Regions from separate parts of the Psychrosphaera sp. 1_MG-2023 genome, predicted to be linked through region 1. Evidence: predicted binding sites of a transcription regulator. Region 1 holds the regulator's gene; each other region holds the start of a gene.

The links. Region 1 encodes sigma-54, which starts transcription at its own class of promoters, with help from an activator protein. Its sites were predicted from a motif close to GTTGGCACGNNNNTNGNNT; they were not measured.
Region 2: the regulator sigma-54 is predicted to act here: its motif matches at 2,689-2,707, upstream of flgJ (flagellar assembly peptidoglycan hydrolase FlgJ).
Region 3: the regulator sigma-54 is predicted to act here: its motif matches at 3,964-3,982, upstream of Q4575_RS17205 (CmpA/NrtA family ABC transporter substrate-binding protein).
Region 4: the regulator sigma-54 is predicted to act here: its motif matches at 5,564-5,582, upstream of Q4575_RS07695 (PEP-CTERM sorting domain-containing protein).

Annotation. Positions count from the first base shown of each region.
Region 1 is NZ_JAUORW010000019.1:41,903-49,928, forward strand. Features, by position in the region: gene Q4575_RS16400 (calcium/sodium antiporter) at 1-641, shown strand, start outside; gene Q4575_RS16405 (KpsF/GutQ family sugar-phosphate isomerase) at 656-1,621, shown strand; gene kdsC (3-deoxy-manno-octulosonate-8-phosphatase KdsC) at 1,622-2,188, shown strand; gene lptC (LPS export ABC transporter periplasmic protein LptC) at 2,188-2,739, shown strand; gene lptA (lipopolysaccharide transport periplasmic protein LptA) at 2,739-3,230, shown strand; gene lptB (LPS export ABC transporter ATP-binding protein) at 3,250-3,975, shown strand; gene Q4575_RS16430 (RNA polymerase factor sigma-54) at 4,019-5,509, shown strand; gene hpf (ribosome hibernation promoting factor) at 5,542-5,829, shown strand; gene ptsN (PTS IIA-like nitrogen regulatory protein PtsN) at 5,918-6,367, shown strand; gene rapZ (RNase adapter RapZ) at 6,369-7,229, shown strand; gene Q4575_RS16450 (HPr family phosphocarrier protein) at 7,232-7,504, shown strand; gene mgtE (magnesium transporter) at 7,682-8,026, shown strand, end outside.
Region 2 is NZ_JAUORW010000003.1:79,374-87,399, forward strand. Features, by position in the region: gene flgK (flagellar hook-associated protein FlgK) at 1-1,537, opposite strand, end outside; gene flgJ (flagellar assembly peptidoglycan hydrolase FlgJ) at 1,549-2,649, opposite strand; gene Q4575_RS03295 (hypothetical protein) at 2,888-3,298, opposite strand; gene Q4575_RS03300 (flagellar basal body P-ring protein FlgI) at 3,332-4,426, opposite strand; gene flgH (flagellar basal body L-ring protein FlgH) at 4,435-5,112, opposite strand; gene flgG (flagellar basal-body rod protein FlgG) at 5,178-5,966, opposite strand; gene flgF (flagellar basal-body rod protein FlgF) at 5,980-6,747, opposite strand; gene Q4575_RS03320 (DUF2802 domain-containing protein) at 6,947-7,396, opposite strand; gene Q4575_RS03325 (chemotaxis protein CheW) at 7,496-7,990, opposite strand; gene Q4575_RS03330 (chemotaxis protein CheW) at 8,018-8,026, opposite strand, start outside.
Region 3 is NZ_JAUORW010000021.1:48,935-56,960, reverse strand. Features, by position in the region: gene nirB (nitrite reductase large subunit NirB) at 1-1,443, shown strand, start outside; gene nirD (nitrite reductase small subunit NirD) at 1,455-1,784, shown strand; gene Q4575_RS17215 (hypothetical protein) at 1,851-2,033, opposite strand; gene Q4575_RS17210 (GlxA family transcriptional regulator) at 2,162-3,169, shown strand; gene Q4575_RS17205 (CmpA/NrtA family ABC transporter substrate-binding protein) at 4,173-5,552, shown strand; gene Q4575_RS17200 (ABC transporter permease) at 5,682-6,620, shown strand; gene Q4575_RS17195 (ABC transporter ATP-binding protein) at 6,643-7,500, shown strand; gene Q4575_RS17190 (alginate export family protein) at 7,557-8,026, shown strand, end outside.
Region 4 is NZ_JAUORW010000006.1:193,156-201,181, reverse strand. Features, by position in the region: gene Q4575_RS07730 (hypothetical protein) at 234-410, opposite strand; gene Q4575_RS07725 (hypothetical protein) at 424-921, opposite strand; gene Q4575_RS07720 (RMD1 family protein) at 1,360-2,169, opposite strand; gene Q4575_RS07715 (hypothetical protein) at 2,489-2,695, shown strand; gene Q4575_RS07710 (MgtC/SapB family protein) at 2,883-3,422, shown strand; gene Q4575_RS07705 (RimK family alpha-L-glutamate ligase) at 3,527-4,426, opposite strand; gene Q4575_RS07700 (NADPH-dependent FMN reductase) at 4,731-5,390, opposite strand; gene Q4575_RS07695 (PEP-CTERM sorting domain-containing protein) at 5,801-6,508, shown strand; gene Q4575_RS07690 (DUF1501 domain-containing protein) at 6,629-7,984, opposite strand; gene Q4575_RS07685 (DUF1800 family protein) at 7,993-8,026, opposite strand, start outside.

The sequences.
Region 1 (8,026 bases):
TTCTATTAGGATTCACATTACTCGCTTGGTATATCTTATCTGATAATGTTTTAAGCTTTAACGAAGGAATCGGCCTGTTGGTTGGCTTTTTTATGTTTATTGGCTTTCTCATTTTTTTGGCTAACCACACTAAGAACCCTAACGACCCTTTACTTGCCGATAACGACGACGAAATCCCGTCAGATCTACCAACCTTATATGCCGTGTTATGGGTCATCGCCGGGTTAATCATGTTGCCACTTAGCTCCCACTTTTTAGTCGACTCTGCAGTGATCATCGCTCAATTCTTTGGCATTAGCGACCTTGTTATTGGATTAACAATTATCGCGATTGGAACCAGTTTGCCAGAGCTTGCGGCAAGTGTAGCCGGCGTATTAAAAGGCGAAGATGACATGGCAATTGGTAATGTCATCGGCTCAAACATATTTAATATCCTAGCCGTATTATCGGTTGGTGCCCTTATTCATCCGAGTGAAATAGACCCGAACGCCGCATCCCGTGATATTTTTGTCATGATCGGAGCAACAGTCGCTCTACTGTTTATGGCAATGAACTTTAAAGGCACTCGCAGAATTAATCGCGTTGAAGGCGGTTTACTGTTAGTAGGGTTCGTTGCATACCAAATTGTCTTATTTAGTTAATTTAAGTCGTTATTATGAATTCGTTAATACAATCAGGTTTACAAGTTATTGCGATTGAAAAGGCCGCTATTGAGCAACTTTCCGATTCCATAGACATCAATTTTGCAAATGCATGCGAACTAATGTTGGCGTGTAAAGGGCGAATTATTGTTACTGGAATGGGCAAGTCAGGTCATATAGCCAACAAAATAGCGGCGACATTAGCTAGCACAGGGACACCAGCTTTTTATGTTCACCCCGGTGAAGCAAGTCATGGCGACTTAGGTATGTTTACCGACGCCGATATAGTGTTAGCGTTATCAAACAGTGGTGAAACAGCCGAAGTCATTTCGTTATTACCGGTGTTAAAACGCATTGGCTGTGCAATTGTCTCTATGACTGGAAAACCAAGCTCAACACTAGCCGTTAATTCCGATGTGCACCTTTATGCAGGCGTTAAACAAGAAGCCTGCCCACTCGGACTTGCACCAACAGCATCGACAACAGCGAGTTTAGTTCTTGGCGATGCATTGGCCGTGTCAATGTTAGAAGAACGTGGGTTTACCGCGGAAGACTTTGCCCTTAGTCACCCCGGCGGAGCACTTGGCCGTAAGTTATTACTCACTAATAAAGATGTAATGCATACTGAAAAACGGATCCCGTTGGTCACTGACCAAGCGACATTAAAACAAGCGATCATCGAAATGTCAGCCAAAGGACTTGGTATGACGGGGATCACCAATGACCAGGGACAATTAGCGGGTATTTTTACCGACGGAGACTTGCGTCGTTGTCTAGATCAAGACAAGCTCGACATGTCCGCCGGTATAGTTAACTATATGACTCGTAACTCAATTTGCAGCGCCGCAAATATCCTTGCCGCTGAAACTTTGCATATTATGGAAGAAAAAAAGATAAACAGTCTTTTTATAATCGATGATAATAACTTCCCAGTGGGCGCGATAAATATGCACGACTTATTAAAAGCAGGGGTACTTTAAATGCGCAGATATGAAACTTGGTATCAGGCAATACCAAATGATGTTGTCGCTCGCGCGCAGCAAATCAAATTATTAATATGCGATATCGACGGCGTTTTTTCAGACGGAACCGTAATCCTAGCCAACAGTGGTGAAGAATTAAAAGGCTTTAATACCAAAGATGGTTATGGCATTCGTTCTTTAATAGATGCAGGTGTTGAAGTCGCGGTAATCACGGGACGCAAATCAACAATTGTGCAAACTCGCATGAGCAGTTTAGGTGTAAAACATATTTACCAAGGTATGGACCAAAAACTAGAAGGTTACGAGCAACTAAAATCAGACTTAAACTTAACCGACGAACAAATCGCATACATTGGTGATGATTTTCCAGATGCTCCGGTAATGTTAAAAGTTGGCCTTGCAACCGCTACAGGCGACGCGCACCCATATATCAAAAGCATTGCTCATTTAGTAACGACATTAAATGGTGGACGAGGTTCTGTAAGAGAATTAACCGACCTACTGATCATGGCGAACTATGGTGAAGAGTACATTACCGAGAATATCACCGGAGCAAGTCTATAATGTTAGCCCGTGGCGTTGTTGTTATATTGTTTTTGGGGATCGTTGCCGTTTTATGGCAGCCCAATTTCGCGCCACAATCGCAAATGCCTTTTGACTTTGAAGAAGAACTGATCCCGGAATTTACCGCTAAATTGCTGCATCAAGAGTTGTTTGACTCTAATGGTGAACTGCAGCAAGAAGTGTTTTCACAAAAAATGGAGCACTTTTCAGAGTTGTCCCTAACTCATTTTATTTCACCTGAATTTATAATTTACCAAGATAAAAAACCATTTTGGCGACTCTCCGCACAAATTGGCGACATGCAAGAAGGTATATTAACCTTAGATAAAAATGTCATCATGGTACAACTTGGCGAAAAGTCATTGATCCAAACCATAACAACAAATTTTTTAGAAATTAACTTAGACTCTAACTTGGTAACAACAGACAATCCGATTACGATTACGGGTGATAAATTGACAATTGTTGGGCAAGGTTTGGTTGCAAATTTAACTGAAGGCACGGTGACACTAACTCATCATGTGGAAACGCTGATTAAAGGTAACAAGTAATGACATTCAAGCGACACGCGTATATCGCCACAATATTGGTTGCTCTATTTAGTATGGCCGTTTCGGCAAACAGCGAAGATTTGAAAATAAAATCGGACAATCAAGATCTTAATTACAACAACAATACGATGTATTTTAAAGGTAATGTTGTTGTTTCTCAGGGGCCTATATCAATTAAAGCGGATGAGCTATTTGTCGACACCCAGGACGGCACCGGTGAAAAATTAATTGCCAAAGGCAGTCCGGCTTTATTTACTCAAATCGACGAAGAAAACGGTAACTTAACCGCAAAAGCAAACGAGATTGAATACTTTGTTACAACTCAAACCCTTAAATTAAGTGGCGACGCAAAGTTTAAACAAGGTGGCTCTGAAGTACAAAGTGGCTCGATCGAATTTGACCTTGCTAAAAAGCGCGTAAAAGCGGATGGCGATGCCTCAACGGGTGGTCGAGTTACCACTACGATAAAAACAAAAAAGAAAAACGGCTAACGACGGAATTAATAACTCGATGACTAAATTAATCGCAACACATCTCGCCAAGTCGTATAACAAAAGGCAAGTTGTAAAAGACGTCAGTATTTCAGTAAATGCCGGTGAAGTCGTCGGACTACTTGGGCCAAATGGTGCCGGTAAAACGACAACTTTTTATATGATAGTTGGATTGGTTCCTAACGACAAAGGTAGCATTACACTTAATGATATTGACTTAAGTCACGAACCAATGCATGTTCGTGCTCGTCATGGAATAGGCTATTTACCACAGGAATCTTCGATATTTAGAAAACTTACTGTTTCCCAAAATATCATGGCCGTGTTACAAATGAGAAAGGACATCAATGCCAACCAAAAAGCCGATTTGTTAGATGATCTTATTGGTGAATTTCATATAGAACACATTCGCGATAGTTTAGGTATGGCATTGTCAGGTGGTGAGCGTAGGCGAGTAGAAATTGCAAGAGCGCTGGCTGCGGATCCTAAAATTATATTACTTGACGAACCATTTGCTGGGGTCGACCCTATATCAGTAATTGATATTAAAAAGATTATCCAACAACTCGTCGCAAAAGGGATCGGTGTTTTAATTACCGACCATAATGTACGTGAAACGCTTGATGTATGTGAAAAAGCCTATATCGTGAGTCATGGTGAATTAATCGCAGAAGGTACACCAGAAGAAGTCCTTGCTAGCGAAATCGTGAAAAAAGTTTACTTAGGTGACCAGTTCACTTTGTAATTTAGTGTATAACCATTAATTAGTATAATCTGATTGGAATTAGATGAGACCTTCACTTCAATTAAAAATGGGTCAGCAATTAACAATGACCCCACAATTGCAACAAGCCATAAGGTTGTTGCAGTTATCCTCATTAGAACTCCACCAAGAAATTCAAGAAGCCTTGGATAGCAATCCTCTATTGGACGCAGAAGACGAAAGTTTAAATCACGAAAAAAGCGAACAATCGATAGAAGATGTATTGGGTGAAACGGAAGGTCAAAACAAAACGACCGACGACGATACCGACTGGGCGCAGGAAGAAATAAATACCACTGAAGCACTTCAAACCGAAACCATCAGTGAAGAGATGTCTACGGACACAACATGGGATGACTACATGAGCGCCGCCCCTGCGAGCTCTGGCCCAGCATATGAAGGCGAAGACACAGTCTATCAAGGTGAAACCACTGACAATATTCAAGACCACCTCCGCTGGCAGTTAAACCTTTCTACGTTTACCGAACAAGATCTTGCAATCGCGACCGCCATTATTGACGGCGTCGACGAAAAAGGCTTTTTACGCCTCACCGCTGAGGACATCGTAGAAGCCATTGACATCGAAGATGTGGAAATAGAAGAAGTTGAAGCGGTACTTAAACGTATTCAACTATTCGACCCCGTAGGCGTCGCCTGCAGAGGGTTACAAGAATGCTTGTCGGTGCAATTGAAACAATTTTCAAATGACACGCCATGGAAATTTGAGGCCATAGACGTTATCGACAATTACATCGATTTACTGGCCAATCGTGATTACCGGACTTTACTTAGAAAAACCAAGTTAAAAGAACCCGATCTGAAAGATATTCTAGAACTCATCCAACAACTTAATCCAAATCCTGCAAGTGTCGTTATCAAAGATGAAATCGACTACGTCATTCCCGATGTAACGGTCGTTAAGAAAAAAGGTCGTTGGTTAGTAGAGCTAAATCCAAATTCCATGCCTAAACTAAAAATAAACGAACAATATGCATCGTTGTCAAAAACCTCAAAAAATACCAGTGACACGCAATTTGTACGTTCCCATTTACAAGAAGCTAAATGGTTTATCAAAAGTTTAGAAAGTCGTAACGATACGCTGCTAAAAGTATCAAACTGTATCGTGCAGCAACAGCAGGGATTTTTTGAATATGGCCCAGAAGCCATGAAACCAATGGTTTTGAACGATGTCGCAGAAATGGTCGACATGCATGAATCAACAATTTCTCGTGTGACGACTCAAAAATATATGCACACACCTAGAGGAATTTTTGAACTTAAGTACTTCTTTTCGAGTCATGTAAGTACAGAGAACGGTGGTGAATGTTCTTCCACTGCGATTAGAGCTTTAATCAGAAAGTTAGTTGCGGCGGAAAATCAGGCTAAACCTCTCAGTGATAGTAAAATTGCAGAGATCCTGGCTGACCAAGGTATTCAGGTTGCCAGACGGACTATTGCAAAATACCGGGAATCATTAAATATTCCCCCTTCAAACCAACGAAAACGACTGGTGTAAACACCTCTCTATATCAACAGAAGGAATTTTTTATGCAAATTAATTTAACTTGTCGTCATATAGATTTAACAGAGTCATTAAAAGAATACGTAGATAACAAATTTGCTAAATTAGAGCGTCACTTTGACCATATCAATAATGTCCATGTGATTTTAGACGTTGAAAAACTGAGTCAAATAGCTGAAGCAACCTTACATGTAAACGGTGGTGAATTGTTCGCCACTTCTGAACATAACGATATGTATGCCGCGATTGATAGTTTAATAGATAAGCTAGATCGACAGGTAATAAAACATAAAGAGAAATTGACCCGTCACTGATGGGTTTAAACTAAATAAACGTGACGCTAGGGACGGCGTCACAAACAACACCTTTTGGCGTAAGCAAAAGGTAGGCAGTTAACCAAACATGAATTTAAAATTATTACTTCAACCAGATTGCACCAAAGTTATTGCTGATTGTAAAAGCAAGAAAAAAATACTTGAACATATAGCTGAAATTGCGAGTGCGCAGCTGCCAAATTTATCTAGCATAGATATTTTAGAGAGCTTGATGAACAGAGAAAAGTTGGGCAGCACTGGTATAGGTAACGGAATTGCGATACCACATGGCCGAATAAAAAATTCGAGTAAAGCCGTAGCAGTTCTCTTAGTTACCCACAAAGGAGTGAATTACGATGCGATTGATAAACGACCTGTAGATATATTTTTTGCCCTGTTAGTACCAGAAGATCAATGCGACACTCATCTGGCAACATTGGCATCGATAGCAAAAACCTTTGACAACAAAGATGTTTTACGCAAAATTCGTAGAGCAGAAACAGATTTGGATTTATACAACATAATAGAAGCCGCCTAAAATGCATATTTTTATTGTTAGTGGCCGTTCAGGCTCAGGGAAGACCGTCGTACTGCGAGTGTTAGAAGACCTTGGTTATTACTGTGTAGACAACCTACCAGTAAATCTATTGCCAGCTCTATCGCACAGTCTCAGTCAAAATTATGAACAAGTTGCCGTTAGCATTGATGTTCGGAATATTCCAGAATCCGAGCAAGAGCTAGTCGAAAACCTCGATTTTTTACCTAAAAACGTTAATACAACGGTTTTGTATATTGACGCTAAAGACGAGGTTTTGATCCGTCGTTATAGCGAAACTCGTCGCTTGCACCCATTATCAAAAAAAGAGTCTGGCCTACCTGAGGCAATTCAAGAAGAACGCAAGCTCCTTGATTCTATTGCGACTCGTGCCGATTTGTTTATCGACACGTCAGATTTAAACGTTCACCAACTAACCGAAATGGTGCGCGAAAAAATTCTTGGTAAATCGGAAAAAAACCTCGTAATAACGTTTGAATCTTTCGGTTTCAAATATGGTGTACCAAACGATATCGACTTTGTATTTGATGCACGTTTTTTACCAAATCCACATTGGGAACCTGCTCTGCGGCCTTTAACCGGCCTAGATTTACCCGTAATAGAATTTTTAGAAGCCGAGCCATTGGTTAATAAATTTGTATTCCAAATTAATAACTTTATGTCGACGTGGCTGCCACATTTGGAACGAAACAACCGCAGTTATTTAACCATTGCCATTGGCTGTACTGGCGGAAAACATCGCTCGGTTTACATCGCCGAGGCACTTGCAAACTTATATCGCTCACGTGAAAATGACGTTAAAACGCGCCATCGTGAGATAAGTCGTTATTTGAAGAGTGAATAAACATGGAAATTAGTCGTACCGTTACCATAGAAAACAAACTTGGGTTGCACGCCCGTGCGGCCACCAAACTAGCGCAATTAGCTCAGGGATTTGAAGCAACGGTAACTATTCAACAAGCAGACAAAAAAGCCAATGCCGATAGTGTGATGGCATTGTTGATGTTGGCCAGTAACCAAGGTAAAGATGTGACCGTAATCGCGACGGGTAACGAAGCAAAAGTCGCTGTTGACGCTATCTGCGAGCTCATTAGCAATAAATTTGATGAAGACGAATAATTAGTATTTTGATTGTTTTAACTTAAATAAAAACAATCAGTTGCTATTAAAAAATGTCATTTTGAGTTAATATTGGCGGCGAGACCACACTTAGGTTTACGTTTCCTTTATATATTGGGCCAGCGATTGGCAATATATCCTTTATAGAAAGTAACTTCATCACACACTAAGGGTTTTATGGCAGAGCTTTTAGAGCAAGAATACAACATCCCTATCGAAGAACTTAATACTGCACTTAGCGGCGGTATGTTTGTGCACGTTAGAAACATGTTGGATTCGATGCCTACTTCAGATATCGCTCTGTTACTGCATTCCTCACCACCAAAATCTCGAACCGTAATTTGGCAATTAATCGACTCCAGTATCCAAGGTGAAGTTCTCGAAGAACTGTCTGAAGATGTGCGTAACCCTATCTTACGTAGCATGACCCCAGAAAAAGTCGCTGAAGCTGCCGGTAACTTAGACGACGACGACTTTGCCGAAGTTTTACGTGGTATGCCAGATACGATTTATCGTAAAGTA
Region 2 (8,026 bases), on a different contig from region 1:
GAATATCGTACTGCGTGCCGGTTGCGTCTACTACTATTTGCAGCATAGGATCCGGTAAAGGTGGAACATTGTTCGGTGAAGGATAACTGGCATTGCTCACATTATTAATTTCATAAAGTGACAAGCTCACGTTATTTGTATTGGTCACAGAATCTATTTCAAAATAATTATCTGCCGCAGCAATGAGCTTTGGATCTTCAATCACAATATCAATTTTACTTGCGCCATTCTTCAAGGCATTGATTTGCCACCTATCGCCCGCTGTCATATTGTCTGTATCAATGGCCATAGACAAACCGGTATTGCCGATTGTTAACTCAGTGCCTGCATTCATTTGTGCGATCTGCGCAGGATCAAAACTCTCGATAACATTGCCTTTTGCATCAGACACGATAAGATCTGTACCGTCATAGTCTAGATCATAAATATCGGTTGTAAGTTGGCTGGAATTTCGAATATTGATTTCAAATTTAGATTCAACTGGGTTAGTGACCGCACCAAAGGTTCGACTTAGCACTAACTGTGGATCATTAATATCGCTAAATAAATTAGACCCCACTTCGCCATTTAAATCACGCCCTAGTGACTGTTGCCGGTTGAACGAATCTGCAATAACGATAGCAAGTTTCCCTAACTCCCTTATCGCTGGCATTATCATTTCATCGCGGACATCGAGTAAACTAGACACAGAACCGCCGCTTAATTGGTCGGTAACAATTGATTTTGATTCGGAATCTTCTTTGGTCGAAACGCCAATCTCTAAAATACCAGAATCAAATTCATTGCGAATAACAGACATTGGCAATGCAAAGGCACCAGTAACCAAAGTTACGCCCTGGCCAACGGTGACATTCACAGTGCCATCATCTAGCTGTATTGTGTCGACCTGCGTCATCTGACTTAGTCTTTTTATTAGTTGCTCGCGGCTATCTAGCAGATCATTCGGGGCAAAGCCCTCAGATCCAACAGCATTCTCAACCTGAATTTTACTGTTTAATAGTGCAATTTCAGAAGTAATAGAATTGATTTCTGAAACGGATGTATAAATCTCTTCATTAATTGACCCCATATGCTGAACAGCTACTTCTTCATAAAGAGTATTAAAACGTTTTACTGTATTTTCAGCCGTCGACAAAACGACATTTCTAGCTGAGATTAATGTTGGCTCTTCAACAACACCGTTAATGCCATTAAACATTTCTTCAAATGTGGCGGTTATGCCAGTGTCAGGATCGGCCAGTAGGTTATCTAATCGACTGGCGTTTGTTAGTCTTGTTTCATTATAATTGTATTGGCTTTCGTTAAAGATAACTTCATTGTAATTAAATTCATTAAACGTTCGGGTAATGGCAGCTAATTGAGTTCCATTGCCAAGAAAAGTAGAACGAAAGGCGTTACCTACCGTAGACTCAGTTTCAACACGTTGTCGGCTGTAACCTTCGGTATTAACGTTAGCAATGTTATGACCTGTTGTGTCTAACCCAAATTGAGCTGCTGCTAACCCCGATACACCAGTACCTAAAATGCCACTAGCCATTTTCTAACCCCTTATTCGACTTGCGGTTTAACGTCCAAATCGCCAATCATTGTTTTAAAACTGTTGCTTTGCAAAATGCCAAGGATCTTGTCTGCATAATTCGGATCCGTTGCATAGCCTGCCTTCTGTAAACTATGCAAAAAGTGTTCCGCATTGCCAGTACGTTCTAATGCCTCATCGTATCGGCCGTTGCTTTTTAGAAAATTGACAAAGTCGTCAAACGACTCTGAAAAATTGTCATAGACACGAAACGGTTCAATTTTTCTTACCGGTAAGCCATTTTCAAACTCCAAAGTAGATTGTGCAGCTTTAGCGCCTTCCCAATCTCGATGCGCTTTAACGTTAAATAAGTTAAAACTCGACTCACCATTTTTATCTTCGATAATATGTTTACCCCAACCTGTCTCAAGCGCCGTTTGAGCAACCATAACTGCGGGGTTAAGACCAATTTCAGATGCCGCTTTTTTGGCATAACTCCAAATTTGACTAACAAAATCTTTCGGTGTATCAAATTCCGCCGGCTCTTTTTTCTGCTGTTGGGCGATATCTGTTGCCACTGGGTTGACCGTAAGACCGACATGTTTAAACGCATCATCGACCATTTGGTTGAAGTGATTTTTAACGCCGTTCGGAGATAGCAACGCAGGGTCTAAAAATGATGCGCTTAGAGGCAACTTATCCGTAGGATATTGATTTAATGGATCTGTAGTTTGAGCGTTTGTTTGAGAGGTATTCCCAAATTCATGGCGCTCGAATGTTGCGTCGTTTCTCAGTGTCGTGCCATTACGATATCGTTCGGGATCATTGGACAGCTGTTGCACGATAAGTTCTGAAAGGCCTAAACTGCCTTTACTGGCCATGTCAGTAGCAAGTTGTTGGTCATACATATCACGGAAAAACTTAGTCGTGTTTGAATGCATGGGGTTACCCTCTTCAAACGCGGCGTTCGCTTTTCGCATCGACTGCAACATCATATTGATGAAAATAGACTCAAAGTGTTCAGCAGCTTGCTTCAACGCTTCTTTGTCATCAGGGTTCGCTCCCGCATGCGCTTTAAGCTGCTGGATCCCCGCTATGTCTAGATAATTACCTGCATCGCCTAACTGATTCATATGACGTTATTTTGACATTAGTTAATAATAACGTGATTACTTCAAGAAACGCGCCAACTCGTTAGAAGCCTTATTTAAGTCGCTTTTGTTAAGCTTTGGATAATCTAATTTGTCATAACTAAAATTTTCTAGTTACTAATGCTGGGATTGAGATTGAGATTGAGATTGAGATTAAGATTGGAACTCAAACGTCAAAAGCCGCTTTTGCGGCTTTATAACAGGATATATAACGAGGTGATTAGTGAGCTAAAGTAAAATATTTACCTAATTCATTTTGCATTTCATCATTCAAATTACCAATGAAACATACACGAGATTTATCTGGTACACGCGAAAAAACCTCTTCGATTTGCGCTGCAATGCCACCTTCGGCTAGCTCGATTTGCTCAGCAAAATACTCAGAATCTTCTTCATCTTCAATATTGGTAAGTGCTTCAAATGCGCCAAGCCCAACCGGTGTAAATTGAATTTCATTATCTTCAATTACGCCACCTGAGAGACAGCAAAATATCTGTTTTTCAAAGTAAGCAACTTCATAAACATGGTATTGAACCTGTTGGTCTTTGTCCAATTCTAACATCTCTAGAATTGCATGATTTGTATCTTGATTCGCAGTTACATTTGTTAATAATACTTGGGCGAAACTCATATCGATCCCCTTCCTGTTTTTTATTTAGTTAAATTAAATTACAACCAATTGCCCGTCAATTGCGCCAGCTTGCTTTAATGCCTCTAATATTGCCATTAAGTCACCTGGAGCAGCTCCCACTTGGTTTATCGCTCGAACTAGGTCGTCAAGGTTAACGCCTGGGTCAAATACAAACGCGCGGGTATCATCACGAGCTACATCTATAATGGTTTGGTTTGTTACCTGAGTTTCACCATTTGAAAGCGGCTCAGGTTGATTTACGTCTTGATTCTCTGCAATGGTCACCGTCAAGCTACCATGCGTAATAGCAGCAGGCTTAAGCTTAACGTCTTTACCTATAACGATAGTGCCTGTTCTTGAATTTACAATAATTTTGGCGGACGTATCGGCTGGCGTAAATTCTAAGTTTTCTAACGTTGATAGATACGCAACACGCTGTCCAATATCTCTTGGCGCTATTACTCTGACAGAAACTGAGTCCAATGGTTTTGCCGTATTAGGACCGACTAGGTTGTTAATTGTATCAGCTAACCTTTTAGCTGAAGTAAAATCAGCTTCGTTTAAATTGAAAGTGATATAATCCCCGTTTCCAAATGGCGTTGGAACGGTTCTCTCAACGGTAGCGCCATTAGGAATACGCCCCACTGTCGGAATATTGACTGTGACCGAAGAACCATCTTGGCCTTGAATGCCTAGACCGCCAACAACCAATGACCCCTGCGCAACGGCGTAAATATTGCCGTCAGCACCTTTTAACATTGTCTGTATTAATGTGCCGCCTCGCAAACTTCCGGCACTGCCAATTGACGATACGGTAATATCTATACTTTGTCCTGGTTTCGCAAATGCTGGTAGATCAGCGTGGACGGCAACCGCAGCAACATTTTTAATTTTAGGTTTTAAATTTGGATCCAATTGAATACCAAAGTTACCTAACATCGCTTTAAAGCTTTGTTCCGTAAATCGTGTTTGTTCACCGGTGCCTGGTAAACCAATGACTAACCCGTAACCTACGAGTTGATTAGACCGAATACCTTCGACCATCGATACGTCTTTAATTCGTGTTGCTTCTGCTTGCATCGAAACGACACCAATTAAGCAGCTAAATAGCAGTATTAAACCTTTCATATTTGCTCCTAAAATGGCCACATCGAGCTCATAAAAAATTGTGATATCCAGCCAGCTTCATTGCTTTCTGCCAAGCTGCCTTTACCACTGTACGAAATTCTTGCATTCGCAACGCGGGTTGAATCAACAGTATTCTCAGAACTGATGTCTTCTGACCGTACAATGCCTGTCAATCGAATAAATTCTTGTCCGGTATTTAACGTAAGCCATTTTTCGCCACGTATTATTAAATTTCCGTTTGGTAATACTCTTAAAACATGGACAGTAATTTGGCCACTTAAGCTATTACTTTGATCTGATTTGGCATCACCTTTAAAAGTGCCATCGGAGCCTATCCCCATCTGCAGCGTATTACCGCCAATGGTTGGTGCAAGACCGTTTAATCCAACTAACGGTGATAAACTCGCGTCTGTTTCTTTTTTAGTTTCTGTTTTAGCTGACTTAGATGCCTGAGTATTTTCCATTAATAAAACTGTGATGATGTCACCAACACGGCGTGCCTTAGTATCTGAATATAGGCCATTTGACCAACCACTCTGATACAAACTCCCCGTTGCAACAACTTCATCAGATTTGATTTCAGGCATTATAGGTGCGAAAAACGTATCTTCTTCTTCAATATCATGATTCACCGCACAGGCTGATAAATAAACAACACATAATGACGCGGCTAATGCTTTTGACATGCGTTTGGTAAACTGAACCTTGGGTTGTTTTGCCGTGAATAACATCATAATAAATCTCCAGAACTCTATAGCTGCTGAGTAATAAAGCTAAGCATTTGGTCAACTGTCGAAATTACTTTTGAGTTCATTTCATACACACGTTGACTCTCAATCATGCTAACTAGCTCTTCAGTTACGTTTACATTTGACGTTTCTAGAGCGCCCTGTACGATGATACCCAAACCGTTAACCCCTGGGTTACCTTGAACCGGGGCACCACTTACTCCAGTTTCAATATATAAATTTTGACCCGTTGGCTCTAAGCCGGCAGGGTTAATAAACTCTGAAATGGTCAACTGTCCAATAACAACACCAGCACCTTGACCCGGTACTTGAACTGAAATTTCACCTTGCTGGGAAATTGTTATCGACTGCGCTTCAGCCGGAATTGTTACTTCAGGCTGCAATGGGAAACCGGCCCCAGAGGTTACCAATCGTCCATTTTCATCAATTGAAAACTGGCCATTTCGAGAATAAGCTAACGTTCCATCTGGGCGTTGGATTTCAAAAAAACCTTTACCTTGGATCATAAAATCCAGGCTGTTTTCAGTCGTTGTCATATTCCCTTGCGAGAAGTTCTTTTGAGTCGCGACAACTTTAGTACCAGCACCGAGCATCAAACCATTTGGCATTTCAGTGTCCTGGGACGACCGACCACCAGGTTGGTTAATGTTTTGATAAAGTAAGTCTTCAAATACGGCTCGACTCTTTTTAAATCCGATAGTACTGGCGTTGGCCAAGTTATTGGATATTACCGCAATTTCAGTTTGTTGAGCGTCAAGCCCAGTTTTACTAATCCACAATGCCGGATGCATACGCGCCTCCTAATTAAAATATTCTGAGAAGTTGATCTTGTGCACGGTCTATTTCTTCCGCTTTTTTCATCAACTTAATTTGTAATTCATATTGTCTTTGATGTGCGATCATCGCTGTCATTTCGCTTACTGGACTCACATTACTAAGTTCTAATGCGCCACTTTCGATACCGATATTAGGCGAAGCGTCACAAAATCCACATAAGTCATTGGTAAGTACCGATTCTTTTGAACGAAATAAGCCATCATTACCTTTAGTCATCGAATTAAGACTTGGCGGTTCGATCAACTTTATTCGATCGACCGTTTCAAGAAAATTTGCCGGAGCGCCGGAAGGCCGTATCGTGACAGAGCCATCTGGGCCTATTTCTATTTTTTCTATTGGCAAAGGGATAACAATTGGGCCACCCTCTCCCATCACAGGAGCGCCACGTGCTGTCGTTAACAACCCTTCTTTGGTAATTTGTAAATTACCTTCCCGGGTATAAGCTTCAGAGCCTGTTCTGTCCTGTACCGCCAACATACCATCGCCTTTGATAGCGATGTCCAAATCACGACCCGTTGTCGCTATTGAACCATGGTTCATTTTAGAACCTGGACGTTCGGTTACCGCAAATACTCGCGTTGGATGCCCTTCACCAAATGCTTGCATGGAGCGCTGCTGTTCAAAGTCAGCACGAAATCCTGCGGTCTTCGCATTTGCCAAGTTATTGGCATTCATCGATACACCGATCAAATTTTGTTTCGCGCCAGACATGGCGACATATAACATCTTATCCATCTATAGCCTCTGTCAATAATTCGACGATGGTTATTTTGGTTTTAATACTGCATGAATTGTGCCAGAGAATATTGGCGCTTGTTAAAGGGAGGTATTTATTAGGACAGTAATGACTAAAACAGTAGCTTTGGTAACGATTTTATCGATTACATTTATTAAGGGGCTTAGTTTTGAATAGATTAGAAAAACGTTATTATATTTACTGCTTCGCAGATAGTGAAATAAGTAATTCAGCCTCGGTTCGGCTAATACCACATTCATTAATGATTTCTTCAATGTCAGCGCCTAATTGAATTAACTTTTTAGCTCTAACGTAGAGTTTATCTTCTTGCCCTTCACTTTGAAGTAATTGAATATCATTTCGCAACTTTTCAGTGGTCTCCTGCAATTCGAGCAATCCTTGTTTATTCGACTGCATTTCGTTATTTTGCTGAGATTGTATTTCAATTATTTTTGGAATTTGCTGTATCGACGTTTGAATGTCGTCAATGAGGTGGTTAACATGAGATTTATCATTAAGAGCTTGCGACTCCATCAACTCTATTTTTGCAGTCTGATTTACAATCTTTTTAGATAGTATTAGCAAGGCTACAATCAGCGATGCTACAGCAACAAACAAGATGATTATTGCAATAATAGGTAATGACATGTGACCTTTCTTAAAAAATAGAACAATTAAGCAGACTGAACTTCAACTAATTTAGTCTCCATTCAGCCAGCTAAGATGATTGACGCTATGCAGATTGACTTAGATGTCTGCAATATCATCCCACTCTTCATCTGTCATCAGTTTATTTAAGTCTACTAATATTAATAATTCGCCATCACGGTTACTAACACCTTGAATAAATTTAGCGCTTTCATCAGTACCTACATTAGGTGCACTGTCGATTTCAGACGTTTTTAAATAAACAACTTGGGTTGCACTATCTACCATAATACCAATAACCTGTTTTTCAGATTCGATTATGATTATTCGCGAATTATCACTTACATCGCCAGGCATTAACCCAAAGCGGGCTCTTGTATCAATAACGGTTACGACGTTACCACGCAAGTTAATGATTCCTAGCACATAGTCAGGGGCACCAGGTACGGGAGCAATTTCAGTATGACGTAGTACTTCTTGAACCTGCATAACGTTTATACCGTAGGTTTCTTCCTCTAGTTTAAACGTGACCCATTGCAATACTTCGTCATTGCCATCCGTAACGTGATTGACTGGGGTTCTTTCTTCACTCATATGAGCAACTCCTAAATTGAATACTGACTAAACTTG
Region 3 (8,026 bases), on a different contig from region 1:
GTTGGCGACACTGAGGCGTACGGTACGTTGTTGCCAATGATGCTGGAAAAAATGCAACTCCCTGAAGCACCCGAGGTTTTCATATTACCTGCCATTGATGGTGAAGCAGGCAGTGCACTTGGCGTTAATGCCCTACCTGATTCCGCACAAATTTGCTCATGTCATGACGTTTCAAAAGGCGATTTAATTGAAGCAATACAAGCAGGAGCAACAGATTTACCAAGCTTAAAAAGCTGTACTAAAGCGGGGACTGGTTGTGGCGGTTGTACAGCAATGGTTGGCCAGGTTTTAAATGCCGAACTTGAAAAAATGGGCGTTGAGGTTAATAACAACCTTTGTGAACATTTTGAATATTCTCGACAAGAATTGTTCGACATTATTCGTGCTAAAAGCATCAAAACGTTTGACCAGCTAATTGAAGAAGTAGGTTCAGGCTCTGGCTGTATGACGTGTAAACCTGCGGTAGGCTCTATGTTAGCGACTCATTGGAATGAATATATCCTTTCCGATGACAATATCCAATTACAAGATACCAACGATATATTCTTAGCCAACATGCAAAAAGACGGCACATATTCCGTTGTTCCAAGAATTGCAGCGGGTGAAATTACCCCACAAGGCCTAATGAAGTTAGGTGAAATTGGCGTTAAATACGACCTTTATACTAAAATTACCGGCGGACAAAGAATTGACTTTTTTGGCGCACAACTACACGAACTCCCATTAATTTGGGATGAATTGGTTGAAGCCGGATTTGAAACCGGTCATGCCTATGGCAAATCTTTACGTACTGTTAAATCTTGTGTCGGAAGTACTTGGTGTCGTTTCGGTATGATGGATTCTGTTTCCATGGCTGTTAACTTGGAAATGCGATACAAGGGTTTACGTTCTCCACATAAACTAAAAATGGGCGTTTCAGGCTGTACGAGAGAATGTGCTGAAGCGCAAAGCAAAGACATTGGGATCATCGCAACAGATAAAGGTTGGAACCTATATGTATGTGGTAACGGCGGTATGAAACCTAGACACGCCGATTTATTCGCATCCGATTTAGATGATGCAACGCTAATAAAATATGTTGACCGAATTCTAATGTTCTATTGCCAGACAGCTGACCGCTTACAACGTACATCAGTCTGGATGGATAATATGGAAGGTGGTTTAGCGTATCTGAAATCAGTAGTCGTAGATGACAAACTCAATATTTGTGCTGATTTAGAAGCAAGCATGGAGCGTATTGTCGACACCTACGAATGTGAGTGGAAGAAAACACTCAACAACCCCGAACGTCTAAAACGATTTGCTCATTTTATTAACTCTGAAGCGACCGATGACCGTTTAGTTTATGAAGCTGACCGTGGTCAAAATAAGGCTCGCATCGCCTCTCCTGAACGAATTGCTAAAGCAAAAGGCAATGAAATTTCAGCGTTAGAAGTAGAATAAGGAACACAATAATGACGGAAGTAATTTGGGAAACAATTTGCAATGTCTCAGACATAAACAAAAACACTGGTGTGTGTGCACTCCATAATGGTGAACAAATAGCAATTTTTAAAGTCGGTAAATACGACGATCTTTTTGCAATTCAAAATTACGACCCAATTGGCAAGGCTAATGTTTTGTCTAGAGGAATTGTTGGTGATATTGAAGGTAAAATTGTAATTGCATCACCTTTGTATAAGCAACAATATTGTCTAATGACAGGTCGATGTATAGAAGAAGAATTAGAACTAAAAACCTACCAAGTTCGCAGTCACGATGGACAAGTTCAACTCCGTGTTTAAACGATAACATCTAACGAAAGCATAAGGCCAACGCGACGTTGGCCTTTTTTTATAGAAAAAAATGCTTCATTCTTCTTGATAAAACCACATTGATAGTCCTTGTAAAAAAATAATGATACTGGGTAGACAAATAATTGGAACAACAACAAGATACCCAATTAGTGGAAGCTCAATAAAAAAGTTAATCCAAAATGATGCAAATAGCCCAGCTACGCCAATCAGTACATTAATCATTCTTGTTTTTTTCATATCAAATCCCTCTTTATTTTCAGTCTACCCACTTTAACTTTTTGACTTTCGCAGATTAAGTGTCATTATTGACTTAAAACAGGCTGATAATGACAAACTGGTTATTATTAAATTAGGCGGAGGATATTGTGAAAAGTATTGTATTATTTGCGGCAGATGGCGCGATGGCTTCTCAACTAACTGGCATCATTGATTTTTTTATGATCTGCAATCGATTTTGGCAAGTCACAAACAATCAAGATACCGATCTATTTACAGTCAACGTAATATCACCAAATGGAAATAATATTACTTGTGATGGCGGAATAGTCATTAACGCCACTTCGCTAAAAAATGTCGCTCTACCTTCAGCGGCTGTTATTGTTGGCGGTGTTTCTTATGACGATAAAACACTTACTAAATACTTAACAAAAATTTCCCCACTAAAACAAGATATTCTAAAGTGTGAAAAAAATGCGGTTCCAATAGCAACGTTTTGCAGTTCCACCTTTATTGCAGCTGAATTTGGCTTACTCAATGGAAAAAAGGCAACGACAGTTTGGTGGCTAGTCAAAATATTTACTCAAAAATATCCACAAGTTACTCTCCAGTTAGATGAATTAGTGGTTAGAGATAAAGCAATTTTTACTGCTGGGGCAACAACATCTTATTTAAGTTTGTGTTTAAAGCTAGTGGAGGAGTTATTTGATGGTCAACTTGCTGATCAAATATCTCGTCTTATGTTAATTGACCCAAACCGCTGTTCACAGCGCCCGTTTATGTTGCTAGATTTACCTGAGCGTCATCATGATGATCTAATCAAAAAAATCCAACAATGGATGATCCAAAACCTTTCTCAACCAATTAGCCTTGATTTACTTGCAGACAAATTTGCCACAACGAAGCGAACTCTAATAAGACGATTCAAAAAGGTACTAAATGATACCCCTATGAATTATTTACAAAAAATTAGAGTCGAGAGTGCAAAACGTTTATTGGAATGCAGTGGATTATCATTGGAACAAATCGTTTTAAAAGTCGGATATGAAGATGTTAGTTCTTTTAGAAAACTTTTTGTGGAATTAGTTGAATTAACACCAAGGGAATACAGAGAACGTTTTCAACAAAGTATAAATGCAAATATTATTGAGGGTTAATCTAGATAATAAACTGGGCCAGATCCTCGATAAACTTATTCGAGATAACGCAGACACCCACAGAAAAAATAAAGCAGACACCCACAGCAATTTTCTCTGCCACCTCCAGAACAAAATAACGCAGACACCCACTGCAATTGTGCCTGCCACCTCCAGAATAAAATAACGTAGACACCCACCGCAATTTTACCTGCCACCTTCAGAAAAAATAACGCTGACACCCACCGTAATTTTACTTGCCAACTCCAGAACAAAATAACGTAGACACCCACTGCAATTGTGCCTGTCAACTCCAGAATAAAATAACGCAGACACCCACCGCTTTTTTACTTGCCAACTCCAGAATAAAATAACGCAGACACCCATCGCTTTTTTACTTGCCACCTCCAGAATTAAATAACGCAGACACCCACCGCAATTTTGCCTGCCTGCTCCAAAATAAAATAACGCAGACACCCACCGTAATTTTACCTGCCACCTCCAGAATAAAATAACGCAGACACCCATCGCTTTTTTACTTGCCACCCCCAGAATAAAATAACGAAAGTACACACCCACCGCGGTTTTATATTCAGAGTTCTAAAAACTCTAAACCGCATCGCAGTAACGTGGTCAAACCGCGCTTCAGAATATACATCACAATCATTCACGCATTAAGTTAATTTAACTAACGCATTGATTTGAATGACTATTTCCGTGCGTTAATGATTCATATTTGTGCAACCCAGTCTATTTCTATAGGGATAACAACTAAAGCATTAAGATAACATGCTGTATTAAAAGGATTAATAATAATTGGCACTTATAATGCAATATTTAGAGAAATAAATCGCTTTCAGTGCTGGAAGTGAATACAGGCAAAGCAGCCACCGCTACGTTTAGATCTAACGAATCTAAATGTGCGGTGGTTTTTTTTTGCCTTTAAAAAAGTTTTCAAACAACTCAATAACTAAACAAATCGCTCTGAAAGACCAATAAAACCAGAACAACTGTGGGATAAAAAATGACAACTAAAATCAAAAAAATAATAACGGCTGTTTATGGCACTGCAACTTTAGTCGCAATGTCATTAAGCTTTTCTGCTATTGCAGAATTAGGCTATCCAGAAAAAGAAGAACTTAAATTTGGTTTCATCAAACTAACCGACATGGCGCCAATCGCTGTTGCCTATGAAAACGGGTATTTTGAAGACGAAGGGCTTTACGTAACTATTGAAGCCCAAGCAAACTGGAAAGTATTACTAGATGGTGTAATCGACGGTCGATTAGACGGCGCACATATGTTGGCTGGTCAACCAATTGCAGCAACTATTGGATATGGAACAAAAGCTGAAATTATCACGCCTTTTTCGATGGACCTAAATGGTAACGCCATTACAGTCTCAAACGAAATTTGGGAACAAATGAAGCCAAATATTCCCAAAATGGCCGATGGTCGCCCTGTCCACCCGATAAAAGCAGATGCATTAAAACCTGTCATTGAGAAATATGCTGATGAAGGCAAACCTTTCAATATGGGCATGGTTTTCCCTGTTTCTACTCATAACTATGAATTACGTTATTGGCTCGCAGCAGGCGGTATACATCCAGGGTATTACGCCCCACATAAAGGAGATACTTCAGGAAAAATTGATGCACAAGCCTTGCTATCAGTAACTCCACCGCCTCAAATGCCAGCGACGTTAGAAGCAGGTACGATCTATGGTTACTGTGTTGGTGAACCTTGGAATCAACAAGCTGTATTTAAAGGCATTGGCGTACCTGTCGTAACAGATTATGAGATTTGGAAAGATAATCCTGAGAAGGTATTTGGTATTACAAAACAGTTCTCAGAAAAATATCCAAATACCACGATAAGACTAACTCGTGCACTAATTCGAGCTGCTATGTGGCTAGATGAAAACAATAATTCAAACCGACCTGCAGCGGTCAAAATTCTCTCTCAATCCAACTATGTTGGTGCTGACTACGACGTAATCGCAAATAGCATGACAGGAACGTTTGAATATGAAAAAGGAGACAAGCGTGCGGTTCCCGACTTCAATGTTTTCTTCCGCTATAACGCTACCTATCCGTATTTCTCAGATGCGATTTGGTATTTAACTCAAATGCGTCGCTGGGGTCAAATTAGCGATACAAAACCTGATAGCTGGTATTTCGATGTGGCGAAAAAAGTTTACCGCCCAGACATATATATGAAAGCCGTTAATTCCCTAATTGAAGAAAAGTTGGTTGACGCCAAAGAGTTTGAATCTTTAAAAGGTGAAGATGGGTTTAGAGATCCTCAAACGCACTTTATCGATGGCATTGTTTATAACGGTAAACAACCAAATGACTACTTGACTAAGTTCGCTATTGGTTTAAAAGCAAACGATAAAATTTAGCCTATTAGGCAGCGGCTCCCAACGCTGCCTAACTAAAATTTTAATACTATTAATAAAAATGAGACCGCTATGTCCAGTTTAATTAGCCAATTTATAACAAAGAAAAACGAAACAGTGATCAAAGCACAAATGCCCGCATATTTGGTCCACTTTCTACATGCCGTCACACTACCTATCGTTGGAATTTTGGTATTTTTGCTAATTTGGTCAGCCGCGGCGAACAACATTAATACTTCGTTAGGTAAGTTTCCTGGCCCGGTTGCAGTAAGTGAACAAATAGTAAATCTCTATAACGAACACAATGAATCAAGAAAAAAAGAAATCGCATTTTATGAACGTCAAGATAAAAGAAATGCTGCACGAATAGCGAAAGACCCAACTTATAATCCAAAAACACGTGCCTTTACTGGTAAAGAAACTTTTGTTGATCAAATTGGGACCAGTCTAATCACAGTGTTAAGTGGCTTTGTTTTGGCAGCAATCATTGCCATACCACTTGGTATAGCCATTGGTTTAAGTAAAGCCCTCAATACGGCTATAAACCCCGTGATCCAAATCTTTAAGCCGGTATCCCCATTAGCTTGGTTACCCCTAGTAACTATGGTGGTTAGCGCACTTTATGTTTCCCCAGATCCTATGGTTGCTAAATCCTTTTTAGTCTCGATGATCACCGTAACCCTTTGCTGTATTTGGCCGATGGTCATAAATACGTCCGTTGGCGTTGCATCTTTAGATAGTGACTGGATAAATGTCAGCCGAGTTCTAAGACTGCCTGCATTAAAACATATTCAGAAAATCGTAATTCCAGCATCTATTCCCGCCATTTTTACCGGCATGCGCATGTCGCTAGGCATCGCTTGGATGGTATTAATTGCAGCGGAAATGCTGGCTCAGAACCCTGGTTTAGGAAAGTTTGTGTGGGACGAATTTCAAAACGGCAGTTCTGATTCACTGAGTCGAATTATGACTGCGGTTATAGTCATTGGACTTATCGGATTTATGCTCGACCGCACAATGATGCAGCTACAACGCATGTTGTCTTGGGATAAAACAAGCGAAGTTCGTTAGAACATAATTTGGAGAAAATATTATGAGTACATTGTTAGATATAAGTAAAATCGACATGGTTTTTCCAACACCAAAAGGCGACTTCACTGCTCTTAAAGACGTAGATTTAAAGATCAAAAAAGGTGAGTTTATTTCCCTTATTGGTCACTCTGGATGCGGTAAGTCTACGGTTCTAAATGTTGTTGCTGGTTTATATCAAGCTACATCTGGTGGCGTTATATTGAATGGTCGAGAAGTCAGTGAACCTGGCCCAGAACGGGCTGTTGTATTTCAAAATCATTCGTTGTTGCCTTGGCTTACTGCTTATCAAAATGTCGAATTAGCTGTGGACCAAGTTTTTGCAAAAAGTAAATCAGCGGCAGAGAAAAAAGACTGGATTGAGCATAACCTTCGATTAGTTCACATGGAACACGCAATGCATAAACGTCCCGATGAAATTTCAGGGGGAATGAAACAGCGGATAGGTATTGCTCGAGCCTTATCAATGCAACCAGAAGTTTTATTAATGGATGAACCATTTGGTGCACTAGACGCCTTAACCCGCGCTCATATGCAAGACTCTTTGATGGAAATACAGGATGAGCTCAACAACACCGTCATCATGATCACACACGATGTTGATGAAGCAGTTTTACTTTCAGATCGCATAGTGATGATGACAAACGGCCCTGCTGCAACTATTGGCGAAATACTTAATATTGACCTTGAACGCCCACGAGACCGTTTAGCACTTGCTAAAGACCCCAAATATAACGAATACCGCTCAGAAGTTTTAACGTTTCTATACGAGAAACAACGCAAAGTTGAAACTATTTCAACAAAACGTGACACAAAAAAAATAGCCAAAATTGAGCAGTCGACTAAATCAGCTACAGCTTAGTTTCTAAAAAATAAAAATTAAAATATATAACACTTTGATAATTTTAGGGAAAACAAATGAACAAAAAGATAATAGCAATATCTGTTATTGCGGCGGTTAGTACTGGTACTGCAACTGCCGCAATTGAAACGGATTTAGGCACAGCATCTGTCGATTTTAGACTACGATATGAAGGTGTGAGTCAAGACAATACACTTGAAGATGCATCGGCTTTAACGCTTCGTACTAAAGCAAACTTTAAAACTATCAGTAAACAAGGATTTTACGGATTTGTAGAGTTAGAAAATTCATTTGCGTTATTGGATGATTATAATGATACAAACGGAAACGGTGGCGAATTTTCAGTTGTTGCCGACCCAGAAACAACTGAAATAGACCAAGCATTTATTGGTTTCAAAACAGATAAATTGGACATAAAACTTGGCCGTCAAGTTATTACAATGGATAGCCACCGTTTTGTTGGCCATGTTGGTTGGAGACAAGATAAACAGACATTCGACGCAGTTTCAGCCTCGTTTAATGCCTC
Region 4 (8,026 bases), on a different contig from region 1:
GTTAGCCTACATTTTTATGACTCGACTTGTTTTAGCAGGAAATTTAATGAGTCGAGTAATATCCTAATAACCACTATTAGAGTGATCCGTTCCGCAGTGTTAACATTCTGCCGCTGCTTTAGCACTTCTCTTCTCGTATTTACTTCTCTTATTTGCTTCTCTTTACCTGCAACTTACGGCCAAACCTCTGGTTTTTTCATTGCAAATTCCTGTTATCAAAATCTTGTTTTAGGCTACGTCGTTTGGCGCAGCATACTTTGAAGAAATGACTGTCGAACCGTTTCTTTGGACTGTTTGTCCAAACAATGAATGTCGTTAAGTCTAACCCCGTTTTCTCGAATTAATCTAAGCAATGTCGATGTATTTATTTGTAAACTTACGGTTTGTTCAGTTTGAGGATGTGTATTCATTCTAGAGCCTCTTTTAGTGAAATAACTTTGTCGCAGTAGCTTGAACAGGAAAACTGTAATTTAAATTATCATAGTCAAAACCAATTTCTTTTCTTACCTGCTCTCTGCTCCGACGATTTCGCAGTGAAAAGTCCTGTAATGAAATAACTAAGGTTTGAATAGTGGGCGTCAATCTGGGAAAAGCCAATGATTCAGCAAACAGTCGGTCAATACACATATTTAAAACCGCTTGAGACTGTTCGTGATAACCTAATTCTTTTAAACAAGCTATAAATGCACAAGATGTCGCATTAAATATTCCAATTGCATCGAGGGCTGGCATTACCCTACTGCTCATTACAATCTCAGCTGTTTCGAAAGCACAGCCAAAGTGAGCAAGTGCGTCACGTTTATGACCAAAAGCCGACAAGTTTTGACCTGTCTCCAACCCCTTCCAGCAATAGGCTTTCGCTTTTTCTGGTTTATCCGTAAGTTCCTGACGATGAGGTGCACATAAAAATTTATTTAGCATCTGATTACAATATCCATTATTTAGCAAATTTCATCGAGCCACCGTCCGCAGACTTAATTCTAAAAACCAGTTAGTGGCCACCGCATTGAGCTTGAATGCTGAGATCAATGCCTCACATATCAAAACCAACCCAACACAAATGAGAATAGTTATCATTTAGATTTAAAGCAAGGGGAATTTTAATATTTTTTTAACAATCAAATATTCAGCTTAAAATGACGTGATGAGATGACGTTTATTCGGGTAAAGCCTGAGTTTCTTAGTTCAACGATTTAGACAGCGAAAACTTTTAGTCAGGGGTGGAAGTTGCTAGTTTTTATAGGACATTTCAATAGCGAATAGGCTCAATGCCGTTAAGGTTAAACAAGGCCTAGAAACAAAAAAACGACTTTGTTTTCTGGTACTATTCCAAAAAATCAAAGTCGCTTTAGGGGCAAATTACGCTGCTAATTCAACAAAATAGATCACAATCTCAATAGCGATTAATATGATAATAATCCACTCCAAAAACGACGAATGTTGATGTTTTTGCTCATCGGCCAACATTTCAAACAATTCATGAATGGTTTCGAGCTTTTTAGATAACAATTCAACTCGCGGATGAATATCCATGTATTTAGCGAGCGCATTATATATATGCTCATACTCTGGGTATTCCCAAAAGAACTCTGGGGTATCGAGCAACCCATAGTGCAAAATAATGTCGCTTTTTGTGCGGAACAACATGCCTCGAATTTTGGCGATGTGTTTACGAGACAAAGCGATTTTACCCGACTTAGCTAACGTTTCGGGTAAATGTGAATGATTCACTATGGTATTTTGCGCATTTTGCTCAAATTCTACCAACTTAATCGACTGCGCCAACGCATGTGAAACCGCCAAACGTGATAACGGATTATTGTCAGGCAAGGTAATAAAATCTTTGCTTATTTTTATTTCATTGGCGAAACCAAACAGATAGTGTTCTTCGATTTTTTCTAAGTTAGATTCCGACTGTTTTACAAATTTAGCGACTAGACGCTTAATCTCTTCTTCATCCATGCCCCAAAATACAACAACACCATAATCAAATAACCAATACTCGCCCTGATCAGCAACAACACGCACCGCGTCACGAAAACGTGTTTGTGGTTGATCGGTGCTAACCGCTTGTATTTCGGTTTCAGAACAAAATTCGTCTCCAACATTAAATACCGAAACTCGGTCGTGGCAAAACTCAGTTGTAGACATTAATTTGTCGGTAGTCATCTTTAACTTTTACTCTTAAATTAAAATTGTTTTTCGATGCAAACTTAGTCATTTGCAAGTAATAATAGGCGTATAAAATTCCATATGTGGGGTCAATAATCCAACTGTTTTTTTTTGTTATAAGCATCAATTTTTATTGTCGAACATTAAATAAAAGCGACGATTTTTTGACCAAATATAAACTTTGGGCTATACCCCAATAACCTATCGACAAACAATTTTAATCGTACGAATAAATATATATTGCTTTTGTTTTTAACAAACAGTCTTCATTATTTACAGTACGTAAATGACTTACGTTTATTTTAAGAGAACTTTAATGAGTAGAAATTTTAGACAAGCCAACGAAACCAATAGTGACATATCCTGGTCGTCGAAAAATGAAGATTTTAATGATGAGTTTGACTCGTCATTGCATCACCAGTCAAAGCGTTATCGGAGTTTACACAACAGTGCCGCTCGTAAAAAGATTGAAGCAAAAAAACGACGTGACCTGTTTGATGATGATTACGATAACTATAATTGATCGAGTAAGTCGTTAAATTAGACAATATTAGAATACAGGCGGTGTCGAGTGTTTCTCATTCAACCGCCTTATTTACAATTGCAACGTAAAGCGTAAATGAGTTTTATCTTTCGTAGTTAAATACCGTCGCATAATTTATTTGGGAAAAAAGTTTCCTATTCCGTTACCCACTAATTTTAAAAAGCTTATTTTGATAACTGAACAGATCTTCGATATATCACCGTACAGCTGGCTTGCCGTATTAACGGCTGTCCTTTGTGGCACTGTGATTGGCTTTGAACGCCAATACCGTGGTAAACCTGTGGGCATAAGAACCTCATCTCTCATCGTCGTAGGTACCTATATATTTGTTGCCGCCGCAGACAGCGTTTCGGTCGAGATGTCTGATCCTTCTCGTATTATTGGCCAAGTTATTACCGGCGTTGGCTTTTTAGGTGCCGGTGTCATGTTGGCAAAAGATGGGGCTGTAGTTGGCGTAACCTCTGCCGCGACCATTTGGGTATTAGCCGCTATTGGCGTAATAGTAGCCAAAGGTACGTTTGGTGCCGCGATTTTAATGTCGTTTGTAGTGGTTGCCATATTAGTTGGTGTGGACTTGTTAGAAAGCTACTCACAACGCTTAACCAAAGGGGTTCATAATCAATACCAAAGCTGGAAAAAAGATCCTTCCAAAATTCAGTTCGTTAGGCGTAAATGGGGCAAAAAAAGCAATCGCCCTAAAGAATAACCAATCATAGAGTTTTGAGTTAAAACCTATTTGCACATCCAGACTTATTTGGTATTTAGTTACCAATTGTACTTAGGCATAGCCGCCTTTTAACTTAATTATATTTAGCTCAAAAGAGCCGTCATCCGAGTTACAAATGCATCAGCGAATCGTTCCGCTGAAGCTGGTTCCATATTAAAATATAGGGATGGTTCAATCATCTCAGCTTCCATCAAAACAAAGTCATTTTTAAACCTGATCAAATCAAGGCGCGCATACAGTGGCATTTCGTGCGTTTGTTTTATGGCAAACATGCAGTGGTCAGCACTTGCGATTAACTTAGCCTCTGGCGTGATCAATTTTAAACGTCCGCCATGTTCTTCCTGTACTCGAAAGTCCTCATCTTTTGGCGTTTTCAAAATCGCGTGACTGTATTCACCATTAAAATAAAATAGTGAATACTCACCTTCTTCTATTACGGCAGGAACAAAAGGCTGTATCATAAAATCACGTTCACTGAATGCACTATTTAGCTGTTCGAAGTCGTAACAACTTTCACTCTTTTTAAGCCAAAAGGTATTGTCGGAATTTGCACTTATTCGTGGTTTTAATACCATTTGCTCAGAACCTGACTCACTAAACCAACTGTCTAATTGCGCTTGGTTGATAGCATTATTGCCTAACCGGGACTGCCAAATGGTTGGAACCAGAGGTACACCTTGCTGTTCCAGTTGTTGCAGATAAATCTTGTCGATATTCCACTTAACCATCTCAAAGCTGTTCTCAAGTCGTGCGGTTGATTGTTCGATGTCAGTTAATACCGCCAAAAACGCGTCTGCATCTTCTTGATAATCCCAAGGCGTACGAATTAATACAATATCATATTGTGACCAGTCGACGTTTTTTTTACGCCACGATACTGTACTTGTTTGCCACCCACGAGCTAACAAATGAGGTTCGATTAGATGATCATACGCTTCAAAATCTTCCAAACTGTCCATCGACAATATTGCACAGTACTTCATACCTTTTGTTCTCATAGTTCAAGCGGATTCTATTGGTTTAGATAATACCGGATGAGGCTGGTAATTACGAGGTTCAAACGCAGCGTATGAGGGCGTATTTCCTACCCTCTCGGTATGCTAAGCAAGCGACGATTTACTGTACCAAACTTACGCTTCCAATACTTAAAATGCGGAACAAAACAACATTGCCTTAGTTGCTAATATCAGTCGGCCCAAGTGATTTTTGGGCTCCCCTACCGATTGCTGAGTCAGCGACAAATTAACTGACTCAAACCCTGTAGGAAATTGACCATGTCAAAAGTTATTAAGGCGCATTTCGCTCTGAAGGACTCGATTTGAAATCACGAACAAACTTATGGGGATCTAATTCTGCTCGTTGAATTTGGGAGGCTTGTGACCACCAAACCAGTTGGTTGAGTGTTCGTCCAAAATAATTAAACCAAGAGTTTTGATCTTCGCCATCGTGCACTTTTCCATTATCATCAAAAACCTCCTGAGCCTTTGGTACATGGATCATTGCTGACACTGGTAAACAGCCTAGTTCAGACAAGTAAGCTCGCATTCCGATTGCAGCCCGCATGCCACCCCACTGCCCTGCAGAATAAGTCACAATTGCGCTCGGCTTATAGGAGAACAAAGAGCTGCCAAAATGATTCAAAAGGTTAGCAAGCGCAGGACTCATTGAATGATTATATTCAGGGCTAACCATAATATACCCATCAGCACCTTCTATTTTAGCCGCTAAGTCATTGAGTTCGGTAGGCGCCTTACTTTTAGGATAAGCAAAGTGAGGCTTAAAAACGGTGTCGAATGGGTAATCCAAAGCATCGACCAATTCAATTTCATGTTCTTCATATCGGCTTTTAAGACACGCTATTATCGCCTCAGTGACTCTTACCCCTAAACGAGCAGGCTTTGGAGGAGTACTATCACGAACCGTCCCCAAGAAAACTAAAAATTTCATACCAATCTCCATCTGATGTTAGCTATATCGTAATCACTTAAATGTGGATAAGTGAGCCGCTTCAAACGCGTAACCACCGCACTTTGTCTATTAGTACCAAATTAATCTACTTCACACCAATCGCACACAAGACCTGCACAATAAATTGCGATATTTAAAAACCCCCACTAGCGGTTGGCCAGATTTTAGTTTCTGGCGTTGATGCAGCCCAAAAAGGCTAGGAAAAATAACGATTATATAATAATCAAAACTGTGTCAGGTTATTATACAAAAATCTATTTTCCAATCCGAAACAAAACATAACATATTGAAATAATTACACTTTACATACTGGCATAAATCGTGATTTAAACATATTAACTTTTTAGAATTACCCATCGATTTAGATTTGGGTTATATAGGAATTACTAATGAAATTTAGATTTTTAAAAACCAGTTTAATCGGACTAATCCTCTCTGCGAATTGTTTTGTTGGTGTTAGTCATGCTGGAATTATCACTCTAGGTGATACACTTTCTGGCGGCGTTGTCGATTCTTGGCAGTCCATAATGATTATCAATGAGTATGATGCCTATACAAATACTTCAGGCGCTGACGAACTTGTCACTTTAAATAATTTTAATTTCACTGTTGGAAATAACCGTGGCCAGGTAACACCTTTTGTTGTAAAAATTAATAATGCAGCATCCAATGATTTTACGATTATGGCTATTGGTGATACACGATATTCAGGTGTTGATTATTTTAGTACAGGTAACCTAAGTTTAGATTTCTCCACTACTTTGAGCCAATTTAGCTTAGCGGCAGGTGAAACTATCACTTCTGGTTTTCTAGATGCCGACGTTAACGGCGTTAGCGCTGGTAGCGTAATCCCTTATATCGGCGGTGACCCGGTATTTTTAACAGGCGGTGGTAGTAATAATCATTCTGGTAATTTAAGTCAAGGTGTTGGAAATGCTCCAACTTTCGGTTCAAGCACTTATTATAATGGCTTAGCTCGTAATTATAGTTACAACATTACTGCTGAAATAAACGCAGTGCCAGAGCCGACGTCACTTGCTATTTTCGCAATGGGTTTGATTGGCTTAGTATCGCTTCGATCTAAAAAACAAGCTTAATAATTACTAAACGACTTTGAGAATACACCAATCAGTTTGATTGGTGTTTTTTTATGTTCTCGATTCAGAATAAATCGAAATAGCCACCGATTAGACATAAAACGGCGTTGGGTAGAATCCTCACCCCATAAATCCGAGATCGGCCAAATCAAACCGGCTCAGATGTGGGAATACCATGGCAATTTCGGCATCTGATAATCCAAACCATTTAGCTAATGTTGCAGAATACTGCTCACTTGCGGTGGTGGGAATAATTCGACCATCGCCGTAATCGTCCTCGCTGTTTAATTCCAGTGATGGCATTTGGCCATAAAGTTGGCCGCCATTGACCGCTCCGCCCATAACCATTTGATGCCCGCCCCAACCGTGGTCAGTTCCGTCGCCATTGCTGGTTAAGGTCCGTCCAAATTCAGACATGGTAAATGTCGTTACGTTATCGTTAACCCCCAATTCAACAAGCGCTTTGTTTAGTGAATTTAAACCGTTAGATAATTGTGCTAAAAGTTCAGGGTGAGCGTCGTTTTGTCGGTCGTGGGTATCCCAACCTCCTAATCCTACAAAAAAGACCTGACGTTGCATCGACAAAGTTTCACGGGCGCTGATCATCTTAGTGACCATGTGCAGTTCGTCTTCAAATCGATTGTCGTTAAATGTCGACGTTAATCTTGGTATCGACTCTAATCCTTGGTTTATCACCAATGCGTTACTACGTGCGCGATTGACAATATCACGATAGGCTCCACCTATTTTATGTTTGTCCATGGCGATGAGTTGGTCGAATACCGCTATGCGTTTATCGTTCCAATTATGTCTTGGGTCTAAACCTCCAAACATATCTGCGCCATCAGCGGTAATGCCATAAGAAGGTTTAGTTTCTCCAGTTTGCAATACGTTATTGCCCGCAAGGGAAATGTTCAATGGGATTGGACTTGCTGGATTGACATCCGATAATAAGTCAGCGATACGTCCCGCCCAACCTGATAAACCGGTTAAGTTGTTGTCGGCCCGCTCCCATAACTTTTGTTGGTCGTTATGGGAAAATAATTGCGGTGGCAAAGATGCGGTTTTAGCTTTAATTTCAGACTTATTCACGCGCGCTTCAAGTGGCCCAACATTGTTGATCCAAGCGAGCTGCTGGTTATGAAATAAATCAGAAATGGGTGTCATATAGTCCGGAACACCCAAGCTATAGGGCAGTGACGAAGTTGTATTCAATGAAATAAGTGATTCTTGAGGTACAGCAAGGTTTTGTCTTACAACCGAATACCGACCATAATCTGATGACTCGGTTGGCACCAACATATTGTAAGAGTCGTTGCCACCATATAAAAACACACAGATTAACGCTTTGTAGTCATCAAAACGTTGCTGTTGAGCAAACGTATTGAGCAACTTCATTTGCCCTGCGGTTGCGCCAAACGTTGTTGCCCCCACCCCCGCGGCCAGCAATGATTTTAGTAATGCTCGACGATCCATGGAAACTCCTATCGTATGACCGAATATTGAGGTGAAGACATG